3 regions of the Streptomyces sp. NPDC014733 genome follow, and region 1 is predicted to be linked to each of the others. Evidence: riboswitches for the same ligand, from Rfam matches in the RefSeq annotation. Region 1 holds a riboswitch; each other region holds the start of a gene.
What was found. Region 1 has a riboswitch for thiamine pyrophosphate ahead of thiO (glycine oxidase ThiO). Riboswitches for the same ligand answer to the same signal wherever they lie in the genome.
Positions count from the first base shown of each region.

Region 2: it holds a riboswitch for thiamine pyrophosphate, as region 1 does, so the genes downstream of both, ACF1BH_RS26170 (thiamine ABC transporter substrate binding subunit) here and thiO (glycine oxidase ThiO) in region 1, are expected to answer to the same signal.
Region 3: it holds a riboswitch for thiamine pyrophosphate, as region 1 does, so the genes downstream of both, thiC (phosphomethylpyrimidine synthase ThiC) here and thiO (glycine oxidase ThiO) in region 1, are expected to answer to the same signal.

Region 1 covers NZ_JBIBYO010000005.1:399,708-403,979, reverse strand. The annotation lists gene ACF1BH_RS15545 (Rv2175c family DNA-binding protein) at 1-139, opposite strand, end outside; gene ACF1BH_RS15540 (NAD(P)/FAD-dependent oxidoreductase) at 272-1,513, opposite strand; TPP riboswitch at 1,671-1,782, shown strand; gene thiO (glycine oxidase ThiO) at 1,780-3,009, shown strand; gene thiS (sulfur carrier protein ThiS) at 3,006-3,254, shown strand; gene ACF1BH_RS15525 (thiazole synthase) at 3,258-4,052, shown strand; gene pknB (Stk1 family PASTA domain-containing Ser/Thr kinase) at 4,178-4,272, shown strand, end outside.
Region 2 covers NZ_JBIBYO010000014.1:75,120-79,391, forward strand. The annotation lists gene ACF1BH_RS26155 (phosphatidate cytidylyltransferase) at 1-837, shown strand, start outside; gene ACF1BH_RS26160 (hypothetical protein) at 974-1,189, shown strand; gene rlmN (23S rRNA (adenine(2503)-C(2))-methyltransferase RlmN) at 1,288-2,394, shown strand; TPP riboswitch at 2,428-2,550, shown strand; gene ACF1BH_RS26170 (thiamine ABC transporter substrate binding subunit) at 2,611-3,744, shown strand; gene ACF1BH_RS26175 (ABC transporter permease) at 3,780-4,272, shown strand, end outside.
Region 3 covers NZ_JBIBYO010000006.1:171,674-175,945, reverse strand. The annotation lists gene ACF1BH_RS16735 (aldo/keto reductase) at 1-436, shown strand, start outside; gene thiC (phosphomethylpyrimidine synthase ThiC) at 512-2,305, opposite strand; TPP riboswitch at 2,300-2,455, opposite strand; gene ACF1BH_RS16725 (YibE/F family protein) at 2,534-3,910, shown strand; gene ACF1BH_RS16720 (SsgA family sporulation/cell division regulator) at 4,052-4,272, opposite strand, start outside.

The sequences.
Region 1 (4,272 bases):
CGCGGCGCACCGCGATCAGCTGGCCCTCCTTGACCAGCTGCCGTACGCGCGTCACCTCGACGCCGAACTCTTCGGCGATGTCGGGGAGGGTGAGCCAGGCGGGGACGAGTCCATCGATGTTTGCGTCAATCTCGGTCACAGGACAAGCGTGCCACCTCGCACTGACAGTCGGTAGCCGGGCGTCGCCGGAGAGGGCCGCGCGGGCGGCGCCGGAGCCCCGGCGCACGGTCCCCGCCAGGCGCCGGGCCCGTCCCCGTACGCCCCGTGCGGCTCAGCGGACCGCGGACTTGAGCGGGACGGACGCGTCGGCGGCCCGCACCCGGTCCAGGGCGGCGCCGCGCTCGATGAGGCGGCGTCCCTGGGCCAGGTCGCGGGGCCTGCCGACCGCCAGCAGCGCCACCAGGACGCCGTCGCGCAGCCAGATGACCGACCAGGCGGCGCCGTCCGGATCACCGCGCCAGACCAGCTCGTCGGCGCCGCCGTGGTCGCCCGCGTACTGGACGAACCGGCCGAACTGCTCCGACCAGAAGTACGGGACCGGGTCGTAGACGGTGGCCTCGGCGGGGTCGCCGGTGATGTTCTGCGCGACGGTGCGGGGGCCCTGGAGGGCGTTGTCCCAGTGGTGGATGAGGAGTCTGCGGCCGTAGCGGGCGGAGGGGAAGGAGGCGCAGTCGCCGACGGCGTGGACGTCCGGGGCGGAGGTGCGCAGCCGGTCGTCGGCGAGGACCGAGCCGTCCTCCGGCGAGAGCGCGATGCCGGAACCGGCCAGCCAACCGGTGGCGGGGCGGGCGCCGATGCCGACGAGGACGGCGTCGGCGGGCAGCGCGGTGCCGTCGTCCAGCACCACGCCCCGCTCCCCGACGGCGGCGACCCGCGCGCCGGTGCGCAGTTCGGCACCGGCCGCGGCGTACCAGGGCGTCATGTGGGCGGCGACCTCGGCGGGCAGCGCCCCGGCCAGCGGGCGGTCGGCGGCCTCGACGACGGTGACGGCGCAGCCCGCCTCCCGGGCGGCGGTGGCGAACTCGGCGCCGATCCAGCCCGCGCCGACCACGACGATCTCGCTCCGCCCGGCCAGGACGGGCCGCAGCCGCCGCGCGTCGTCCAGGGTGCGCAGCAGGTGCACCCCGGGGTGCCCCTCGGTGCCGGGCAGCCGCAGGGGTGCGGCCCCGGTGGCGAGGACGGCGTGGTCGTAGCGGACCGGGCCGCGCGCGGTGTCCAGCAGGTGTTCCCCGGGGCGGATGCCGGTCACCGGGTGGTCCAGTTCCAGCTCGATGCCGAGGGAGCGGAAGTCGACGTCGAAGGCGGCGCCGTCGGCCTTGCCCAGCAGGACCGCCTTGGAGAGCGGCGGCCGGTCGTAGGGCGGGTGCGGCTCGTCGCCGAAGACGGTGATCGCGCCGTGCCAGCCGTTCTCGCGCAGCGCGACGGCGGTCTGCACGCCCGCCATACCCGCACCGGCGATCACCACGCGGGGCGTGTGGTCAGGGGCCTGGGAGGACTTCCTCTGCTCGCTCACCCGGTCACTCTAGGACGGCGCGCGAAGCGGTCCGCAGCACCGCGCAAGGAGATCTCTGACACAGCGTTACGGACCGCTCCCCGCTCCCCCGGACGGCCCGTCCGCTCCCCGGGCGCCGCCTTACGGGGCCCGGGAGGCGGGTACTAGGGTGAGGCGGACACGCACTCGCGGGAGCCCGGCGTACCGGGCTGAGAGGGAGGCTGACCGGCCTCCGACCGTACGAACCTGATCCGGGTCATGCCGGCGAAGGGAGGGGCTGGACGCCCATGCCTCCATCTGCCACACCACCGAGCCCGACGGATCCACCGCACCCCGACGTCCTGGTGATCGGCGGCGGCCTCATGGGGCTGGTCACCGCCTGGCGGGCCGCGCGGCGCGGACTGCGGACCGCGCTGGCCGATCCGGAGCCGGGCGGCGGCGCGGGCCGGGTCGCGGCCGGGATGCTCGCCGCCGTCACCGAGCTCCACCACGGCGAGGAGACGCTGCTCGGCCTCAACCTCGCCTCCGCCCGCCGCTATCCGGACTTCGTGGCGGAGCTGGAGGAGGCGAGCGGCCTGGACGCGGGCTACCGCGCCTGCGGCACCCTGGCCGTGGCGCTCGACGCCGACGACCGCGCCCACCTGCGAGAGCTCCACGCCCTCCAGGTGCGGTGCGGGCTGGAGTCGGTCTGGCTGCCGGGGCGTGAGTGCCGGCGCCTGGAGCCGATGCTCGCGCCCGGCGTGCGCGGGGGGCTGCGGGTCGACGGCGACCACCAGACCGATCCGCGGCGGCTGACCGCGGCGCTGCTGGTGGCGTGCGAGCGGGCCGGGGTGGCCTTCCACCGCACCCGCGCGGCCCGGCTGACGGTCGCCGCGGGGCGTGCCACCGGCGCCGAGCTGGCCGACGGCACCCGGATCGCGGCGGGCGCCACCGTGCTGGCCGCAGGCAGCCTCAGCGGGCGGCTGGCGGGGGTGCCGGACGAGGTGCGGCCGCCGGTGCGCCCGGTGAAGGGCCAGGTGCTGCGGCTGCGGCTGCCGCGCATGCCCCAGGGGAGCCCGGCGTTCCTGTCGCGCACCGTACGGGCCGTGGTGCGCGGGGGGCCGCTCTATCTGGTGCCGCGGGAGAACGGCGAGCTGGTCGTCGGCGCCACCACGGAGGAGCTGGGCTGGGACACCACCGTCACCGCGGGCGGCGTCTACGAGCTGCTGCGGGACGCGCACGAGCTGGTGCCGGGCCTGACGGAGCTGCCGCTGGTGGAGACCTGCGCGGGGCTGCGGCCCACCTCGCCGGACAACGCGCCGCTGCTCGGCCCGACGGCGCTGCCCGGGCTGCTGCTGGCCACCGGGCACTTCCGCAACGGCGTGCTGCTGACGCCGATCACCGGTGACGCGCTGGCCGAGGCGCTCACCACGGGGCGGCTGCCCGAGGAGGCCCGCCCGTTCTCCCCCGACCGCTTCGCCCCGGGCGCCGGTGCGCCGGCCGCCCCGGGACGCGTCCTCCAGGAGCAGCAGGCATGACCCCACCGACCTCCCCCGTCCCGTCCACCCCCTCCGGCGCCCCGGTCACCGTCACCGTCAACGGCGCCGCCCGGGAGATCCCCGGCGGGCTGACCCTGGACCGGCTGGTGGCGACGTTGTCGGCCGCCCCGTCCGGGGTCGCCGCCGCCGTCAACGAGACCGTCGTGCCGCGCTCCCGGTGGACGGACACCCCGCTCGCCGCCGGGGACCGTGTCGAGGTGCTGACCGCAGTCCAGGGGGGCTGAGCGATGGCCGACGATCTCCTCACCCTGGGCGGTACGGACCTCACCTCCCGGCTGATCATGGGCACCGGGGGCGCGCCCAGTCTGGACGTCCTGGAGCGGGCGCTGCTGGCGTCCGGGACACAGCTGACGACGGTCGCGATGCGGCGGCTGGACCCGACCGTCCAGGGTTCGGTCCTCTCCGTCCTCGACCGGCACGGCATCCGGGTGCTGCCGAACACCGCGGGCTGTTTCACGGCGGGCGAGGCGGTGCTCACCGCCCGGCTGGCCCGGGAGGCGCTGGGCACCGACTGGGTCAAGCTGGAGGTGGTCGCCGACGAGCGGACCCTGCTGCCCGACCCGGTGGAGCTGCTGGACGCGGCGGAGACCCTGGTGGACGACGGTTTCACGGTGCTGCCCTACACCAACGACGATCCGGTGCTGGCCCGGAAGCTGGAGGACGTGGGCTGCGCCGCGATCATGCCGCTGGGCTCGCCGATCGGCTCCGGGCTGGGCATCCGCAACCCGCACAACTTCCAGCTGATCACCGAGCGCGCCGGGGTCCCGGTGATCCTCGACGCGGGCGCCGGGACCGCCTCGGACGCGGCGCTCGCCATGGAGCTGGGGTGCGCGGCGGTGATGCTGGCGTCGGCGGTGACGCGCGCGCAGGATCCGGAGCTGATGGCGCGGTCGATGCGGTACGCGGTCGACGCGGGGCGGCTGGCCTTCCGCGCCGGACGCATCCCGCGCCGCCACTTCGCGCTGGCGTCGTCGCCGCGGGACGGCCGCGCGGAGCTGGATCCGGAGCGCCCGGCGTTCTGACGTCCCGGGGCGGCGGGCGTATCCCGTCGCCCCGCGGCCGCTTCCGGTCACCGTTCGGCCGCAGTGCGCCCGTACGGCCGCCGGACTGGCGGCGGTGTCGGTAGGTCCTCGTAGACTCGTCTGCCGTGGATACGACCCTTCAGGACCCCCTGGTCGGGCAGTTGCTCGACGGCCGGTACCGCGTCGAGGCGCGCATCGCCGCCGGTGGCATGGCGACGGT
Region 2 (4,272 bases), on a different contig from region 1:
CCGGAGAAGCCCAAGAAGAAGAGCGCGGGGCGTAATCTGCGCGCCGCGATAGGGGTGGGCGTCGGCCTCGGCGTGGTCATCCTCGCCTCCCTCTTCGTCTACAAGCCCGTCTTCATCGGCGTGATAGCGGTCGCTGTCGTCGTGGGCCTGTGGGAGCTGACCGCGCGCCTCGCGGAGCGCAAGGACATCCAGGTACCGCTGATCCCGCTCGCCGTCGGCGGCACCGCCATGGTGATCGCCGGGTACGTCCGCGGGGCCGGTGGCGCGTGGACGGCGATGGCGCTCACCGCCCTGGCGGTTCTCGTGTGGCGGATGACAGGGAAGCCGGAGAACTACCTGCGGGACGTCACCGCGGGCGTGTTCACAGCGTTCTACGTCCCGTTCCTCGCCACCTTCGTCGCCCTGATGCTCGCCGCCGACGCGGACGGGCCGCAGCGGGTGCTGACGTTCCTGCTGCTGACCGTCGTCAGTGACACCGGGGCGTACGCCGTGGGGTGGCGGTTCGGGAAGCACAAGCTCGCGCCCCGGATCAGCCCCGGCAAGACGCGTGAGGGCCTGGTCGGCGCCGTGCTGTTCGCGATGGTCGCCGGCGCGCTGTGCATGGAGTTCCTGATCAAGGGCGGTGCGTGGTGGCAGGGTCTGCTGCTGGGCCTCGCGGTCGCCGCCAGCGCCACCCTCGGTGACCTCGGCGAGTCCATGATCAAGCGGGATCTCGGCATCAAGGACATGGGCACTCTGCTGCCGGGCCACGGCGGCATCATGGACCGACTCGACTCCCTGCTGCCCACCGCCCCGGTCGTCTGGCTGCTCTTCGTGATCTTCGTGGGCGCGGGGTGACCTCCGCGCTCCACGCCTGACATCGCCTCCGTCACCGGGTGACGGGAAGCCCCCTGCCGACGGGGAACCGTTGGCAGGGGGCTTCTGCGTGTGCGCACGGGGCCACCGCATGGGGCGGCCGGCACTCCGGCGCCCCATGCGCGGCGGCCCCATGCAGCGGCCCGGCCATCGCGGAACTCCGCACGGGCACGACCGGGCACCGCACCGTCACGGCGGCGAGCTGACCGCGCACCTCGCCGCCTGTCTGCGCCATGCGCCGGTGGCCCCGTCCGCCTGCTCCGGGGCCATCTACGACATCACCCTGGGGCGTAGGGGGGCCGTCACCCACCTCCGTGAGGCCTGGCACTTCTGACCGCGGGCGGGCCGCCCCGTGCCTGCACATCCGGGGTGACCGCCCCCACCCTCGGGACGGCCCGGCCCGCCCTGGGGGTCTGCGACACTGGATGCACCATGCCGAAGCCCGGAGAACTCACCTTTGTCGCGCCGCGTGGGGCCAAGAAGCCCCCGCGGCACCTCGCCGATCTCAGCCCTGTGGAGCGCCGTGAAGCGGTGGCCGCGATCGGGGAGAAGCCGTTTCGTGCCAAGCAGCTGTCGCAGCACTACTTCGCGCGGTACGCGCACGACCCGGCGCAGTGGACGGACATCCCCGCTGCCGCGCGGGAGAAGCTGGCGACGGAGCTGCTGCCCGATCTGATGAGCGTGGTGCGGCACATCTCCTGTGATGACGACACCACCCGCAAGACCCTCTGGAAGCTGCACGACGGCACCCTCGTCGAGTCGGTGCTGATGCGGTACCCCGACCGCGTCACCATGTGCATCTCCTCGCAGGCCGGCTGCGGTATGAACTGCCCGTTCTGCGCCACGGGGCAGGCCGGTCTGGACCGTAACCTCTCGACGGCGGAGATCGTCCACCAGATCGTCGACGGCATGCGGGCGCTGCGTGACGGCGAGGTGCCCGGCGGCCCCGCGCGGCTGTCCAACATCGTGTTCATGGGCATGGGGGAGCCGCTCGCCAACTACAAGCGGGTCGTCGGCGCCATCCGGCGGCTCACCGACCCCGAGCCGGACGGCCTGGGGCTGTCCCAGCGCGGAATCACCGTGTCGACGGTCGGTCTGGTCCCGGCGATGCTGCGGTTCGCCGACGAAGGCTTCAAGTGCCGCCTCGCCGTCTCGCTCCATGCGCCCGACGACGAGCTGCGCGACACGCTGGTGCCGGTCAACACCCGCTGGAAGGTCCGCGAGGTGCTCGACGCGGCGTGGGAGTACGCGGAGAAGTCCGGCCGCCGGATCTCCATCGAGTACGCCCTCATCCGTGACATCAACGACCAGGCATGGCGCGGTGACCTGCTCGGGCGCCTGCTCAAGGGGCGACGCGTCCATGTGAACCTCATCCCGCTGAACCCGACACCCGGGTCGAAGTGGACCGCCTCGCGGCCCGAGGACGAGCGGGCGTTCGTCCGGGCCATCGAGGCGCACGGCGTGCCGGTGACGGTGCGCGACACCCGGGGCCAGGAGATCGACGGGGCCTGCGGTCAGCTCGCCGCCTCCGAGCGCTGACCCCGCGCTGGTACCGTGTGATCGAACAAATGCACATTCCGACAGGGGAGCGCCGCAGCGCTGAGAGTGCGGGGAGACCGTAGAGATACGGGGGACCCGCAGACCCTTGAACCTCGCCCGGGTCATTCCGGGTAGGAAGTTCGGTCATCACTCATGCTGTTGCGCCCCGTGCGGCGCCGCGCGAGACGCGTTCCGACGTGCCCCGTGCGGCGCCGCATGGGGCCGCGTCTCTTCCTGGCCAGCCAGGAGGAACATTCAGTGGGTCACACCAGCCGTACCACCACCCGCAGAGCCGCCGCGGCCGTCGCGGTCGCCGCCGTCACCATGGGCGGAGTCGCAGCCTGCGGCAGCTCCGGCAGCGACGCGGCGGACGCCAAGACCGTCACGCTCGTCAGCCACGACTCGTTCAACGCCTCGAAATCGGTGCTCGCCGACTTCGAGAAAGAGAGCGGCTACAAGGTCCGCATCCTCAAGGGCGGCGACGCCGGGAAGGCCGTCAACCAGGCGATCCTGTCCAAGGACAACCCGCAGGGCGACGTCTTCTTCGGCATCGACAACACTCTGCTCTCGCGCGGTCTGAAGGCCGGGATCTTCGCCCCGTACCAGGCCAAGGGGCTCGACACGGTGCCGGACGCACTCCAGCTCGACAAGGCCGGGCACCATGTCACCCCGCTCGACTACGGCGACACCTGCGTCAACTACGACCGCGCGTACTTCACCGCGCACCACCTCGTGCCGCCGAAGACCTTCAACGACCTGATCAAGCCGCAGTACAAGAACCTGCTGGTCACCGAGAACTCCGCGACATCCTCGCCGGGGCTCGCCTTCCAACTCGGCACCATTGCCGCGTACGGCCAGGACGGCTGGCAGGACTACTGGAAGAAGCTCAAGGCCAACGGCGTGGAGGTCGTCGACGGCTGGGAGCAGGCGTACAACGAACGGTTCTCCGGCTCTGCCGCGGGCAAGGACAAGGGCGACAAGCCGCTGGTCGTCTCGTACGCCTCCAGCCCGCCCGTCGAGGTGCTCGGTAAGAAGCCGGAGCCGAAGCAGGGCCCGACCGGCGTGGCCACCGGCACCTGCTTCCGCCAGATCGAGTTCGGCGGCCTGCTCAAGGGCGCGAAGAACGCGAAGGGCGGCAAGGAACTGCTGGACTTCCTGCTGAGCCGGAAGTTCCAGGAGGACATGCCACTCCAGATGTTCGTCAACCCGGTCCGCAAGGACGCCACCGTGCCCGCGCTGTTCACCAAGTACGGCGCGACGATCGACAAGCCGGCGACGGTGGCGCCGGAGACGATCACCGCGCACCGCGAACAGTGGATCAAGCAGTGGTCCTCGCTCGTCCTGAAGTAACCGCACGGGGCCGCCGCCCCATACGCGCCACCGCGGTGCGCATGGGGCTGCTGGCCCTGCCGCTCGTGTTCTTCGCGCTGTTCTTCGCCTACCCCGTCGCGGCGATCGTCGGCCGCGGACTCAGCGACGGCGGCCACTGGCAGTTCAGCCGGCTCACCGCCGTTCTCGGCGACCCGGACATCCTGCACGTCCTGTGGTTCACGCTCTGGCAGGCGGCCGCCTCCACCGGCCTGACGCTGCTCGTCGCCCTTCCCGGGGCGTACGTCTTCGCTCGCTTCGACTTCCCCGGCAAGCAGCTGCTGCGCGCCGTCGTCACCATCCCGTTCGTCCTGCCCACCGTCGTCGTCGGCTCCGCCTTCCTCGCGCTGGTCGGCCGCGGCGGGCTCCTCGACGACCTGTGGGGGGTGCGGCTGGACACCACGGTGTGGGCGATCCTGCTGGCGCACGTCTTCTTCAACTACGCGGTGGTCGTCCGCACCGTGGGCGGCCTGTGGAGCCAGCTCGACCCGCGGCAGGAGGAGGCCGCAC
Region 3 (4,272 bases), on a different contig from region 1:
GAGCCCCCTCGGCTGGGGACGGCTGACCGGCAGGATCCGCCGGGGCGCACCGCTCCCGGACGGCAGCCGCCTGCACCGCACGGCCGACCAGGCCCCGCCCGTGGCGGAGGAACTCCTGTACCGGGTGGTCGACGTCCTCGACGAGATCGCCGAGGAGACCGGGAGGAGCGTGCCGCAGATCGCCCTCAACTGGCTGCTGCAACGCCCCACCGTCTCCTCGGTGATCATCGGGGCCCGTGACGAGGCACAGCTGCGGCAGAACCTCGGCGCGGTCGGCTGGAGCCTCGCCCCCGAGCAGACGGCCCGGCTCGACGCCGCGAGCGCCCGGCCCGCCCCGTACCCCTACTTCCCGTACGAACGGCAGGAGGGGTTCGCCCGGCTCAACCCGTCGCCGCTGCGGCGCCCGGCCGGTCGAGGTGCCGTCGTACGCGGCTGACCTGGTGCGTTGGCTGTTACGCGGGGTGCACCGGGGCCGCCCGTCGAGGGGAGCCCCGGTGCGGCGGGCGGACCGTCAGTCGGCCAGCGGGAGATAGACGCGGTTGCCGGCGGCCGCGAACTCCTTGGACTTCTCCAGCATCCCCGCCTCGATCTCCTCGGGGCTGGCGCCGTCCTCACCGCCGAACTGCTCGGTGATGCTCCGGCTGATCTTCATCGAGCAGAACTTCGGGCCGCACATGGAGCAGAAGTGCGCGGTCTTCGCCGGCTCCGCGGGCAGCGTCGCATCGTGGAACTCCCGTGCGGTGTCGGGGTCGAGGGCCAGGTTGAACTGGTCCTCCCAGCGGAACTCGAAGCGGGCGTCCGACAGGGCGTCGTCCCACTCCTGGGCGCCGGGGTGCCCCTTGGCCAGGTCCGCCGCATGAGCCGCGATCTTGTACGTGATGACGCCGGTCTTCACATCGTCGCGGTCCGGCAGCCCCAGGTGCTCCTTGGGCGTGACGTAGCAGAGCATCGCCGTGCCCCACCAGGCGATCATCGCGGCGCCGATGCCCGACGTGATGTGGTCGTAGGCGGGCGCGATGTCCGTGGTCAGCGGGCCGAGCGTGTAGAACGGCGCCTCCTCGCAGATCTCCTGCTGGAGGTCGACGTTCTCCTTGATCTTGTGCATCGGGACATGGCCCGGGCCCTCGATCATCGTCTGCACACCGTGCGCCTTGGCGACCTTGTTCAGCTCGCCGAGCGTCCGCAACTCCGCGAACTGCGCCTCGTCGTTGGCGTCCGCGATCGACCCGGGACGCAGCCCGTCACCGAGCGAGAACGTCACGTCGTACGACGCGAGGATGGCGCACAACTCCTCGAAGTGCGTGTACAGGAACGACTCCTGATGGTGCGCCAGACACCAAGCGGCCATGATCGAACCACCGCGGGAGACGATGCCGGTCTTGCGGCGGGCGGTCAACGGCACGTACCGCAGCAGGACTCCGGCGTGGACCGTCATGTAGTCGACGCCCTGTTCCGCCTGCTCGATGACGGTGTCCTTGTAGATCTCCCAGGTCAGCTCCTCGGCCTTGCCGTCGACCTTCTCCAGCGCCTGGTAGAGCGGGACGGTGCCGATCGGCACCGGGGAGTTGCGCAGCACCCACTCACGGGTGGTGTGGATGTTGCGGCCGGTGGAGAGGTCCATGACCGTGTCGGCACCCCAGCGGGTCGCCCAGGTCATCTTCTCCACCTCCTCCTCGATGGACGAGGTGACCGCGGAATTGCCGATGTTGGCGTTCACCTTCACCAGGAAGTTCTTGCCGATGATCATCGGCTCGATCTCCGGGTGGTTGACGTTCGCCGGCAGCACCGCGCGGCCCGCCGCGATCTCGTCGCGGACGAACTCCGGCGTCACGCCCTCGCGGACCGCGACGTACTCCATCTCCGCGGTGATCTCGCCGCGCCGCGCACAGGCGAGCTGGCTGACCGCCGCGCCGCCCCGCCCGCGCCGGGGCTGGCGGGGACGTCCGGGGAAGACCGCGTCAAGATTGCGCAGTCCACCACGGGGTGATGTGTGCTTGAGTCCGTCGTCCTCGGGGCGCGGCGGGCGGCCCGCATACTCCTCCGTGTCGCCCCGCGCGATGATCCAGTTCTCCCGCAGCGGTGCCAGACCACGGCGGACATCGGTGTCGATCTGGGGATCGGTGTACGGACCTGACGTGTCGTACAGCGTCACGTCCTTGCCGTTGGTGAGGTGCACTCGCCGGACCGGCACCCGCAGGTCCGGGCGTGATCCGGTGACGTAGCCCTTGTGCCAGCCGAACTCCTTGACGGAGCCGTCCGCGCCGGACTCGCCGTTTTCGGGCGTGCGTGCATCCTGCAGAGTCATGAAGACCCAACTCCCTACGCCGGCATTACCCGGTAACAGGTTCGGCGGTCGACGCAGCGGCTTCCGTCCACGACGTTTCACGTGAAACGTCGTCGGGACGAAGGTCAGCGCCCTCTCAGCCCGGTGCTCCGAGCTCCCGCGATTGCAAAGGTGCCACCACGGTAGCGGCCGGTACGGCGAGGTGGCCAGGGGGCCCGGACTTCTTGCGATGATCGGGCGGTGACCGGCATCGACACGTCCTCACCCGCCTCCGCCGCCGCCCCTGCCCCCGGGCACGGACACGGCCACGGCCACTCGCACGGCCACGGCCCGGCAGCGCCCGTCTCCCGGCATCTGCGGAAGGTCATCGCCGCGGTGCTGATCCCGTTCGCGGTCGCCGTCGCGGTCGGTCTGGTGGTGCTGTGGCCGGGCGGCGCCCCCGGCCACAAACCGTCCGGCGTCGGCTTCGACCAGCCCCAGGAGTCGGCCCGCGTGACCAAGGTCGCCGAGGTCGACTGCGCCAGTGTCCATGCCCAGGAGCAGCCCGTCCCCGGAGAGCAGCCGAACGGGCCCCCGGCTGCCGCCAAGGGCCCCTGCGAAGTGGCGACGGTGAAGGTGACGAGCGGTGAGAACGCCGGACGGACCTTCGACACGGTGGTCACCCCGGACGCGCTGCGCCACTACTCCACCGGCCAGGAGGTCCAGGTCGCGTACTCCCCCAAGGCGCCGAAGGAGTTGCAGTACTCGATCAGCGACGTCGACCGGACGGTCCCGATGTGGGTGCTGGCCGCGCTCTTCGCCGCCGCCGTCGTCGTGGTGGGGCGGCTGCGTGGCGTACTGGCCCTGGTCGCGCTGGTGGCGAGCTTCGGGGTGCTGACGCTGTTCATCCTCCCGGCAATCCTCCAGGGCTCGAACCCGCTGGTCGTCGCCGTGGTCGGCGGCAGCGCCATCATGCTGATCGCGCTCTACATGTGCCACGGTCTGACCGCCAGAACCTCGGTCGCCGTCCTCGGCACCCTCGCCTCGCTGCTGCTCATCGGGCTGCTCGGTTCGGTGTTCATCGGCTGGGCGCTGCTGACCGGCAACACCGACGACTTCACCGGGCTGGTGCACGGCCTCTTCCCGCACATCGAGATCCGGGGCCTGCTGCTGGCGGGCATCATCATCGGCTCGCTGGGCGTGCTCGACGATGTGACGGTCACCCAGACCGCGGCCGTGTGGGAGCTGAAGGAGGCCGATCCCTCGGCGTCCTGGCACACGCTCTACCGCGCCGCGATGCGGATCGGCCGGGACCACATCGCCTCGGTGGTGAACACCCTCGTCCTCGCCTACGCCGGCGCGGCGCTCCCGCTCATGCTGCTCTTCTCGATCGCGCAGAGCGGAGTGGGCGCGGTCGCGGGGAGCGAGGTGGTGGCCGAAGAGATCGTACGGACGCTGGTCGGCAGCATCGGGCTGGTCGCCTCGGTGCCGCTGACGACGCTGCTGGCCGCGCTGGTCGTCTCGGCCGACCGCGGACGGCCCGCGGGAGAGGTGAACGGGGCCGCCGGCCGGGATGCCGGTGCGCCACCGGCCGGGGGTCGGGCGGCGGCACGCCGCGGCGGACGCGGGCGGCGCCGCAAGGTCTGAGGGCCACCGGAGGCGGGACCGGACATCGGCGGGAGCGGTGCCGCGCCGACCGGGCCGGAACCGGCACTCGGCCCGGACCGCGGGGGACGAGCGGTCCGGGCCGGGCGCGGGCGGTGGCTCTGCCCGCCGGCGACAGCGGGGTCAACCCGCCTTCGACGCCTCGGACAGGATGCGGTCCAATGCCGCCTCCAGGGTGTCGCACACCTCTTCCGCACCGAGTGGCACCAGCCGGTCCGTACGGTCGAGGAACGCCACCAGTGGTGGGGCGCTGACGCGGAAGAGCGCGCGTTCGGAGCCCACTTGAAGGCTGATGAAGACATCGCTGAGATGTCCGCCTCCGGCAGGTTCGATGCGCACATCGC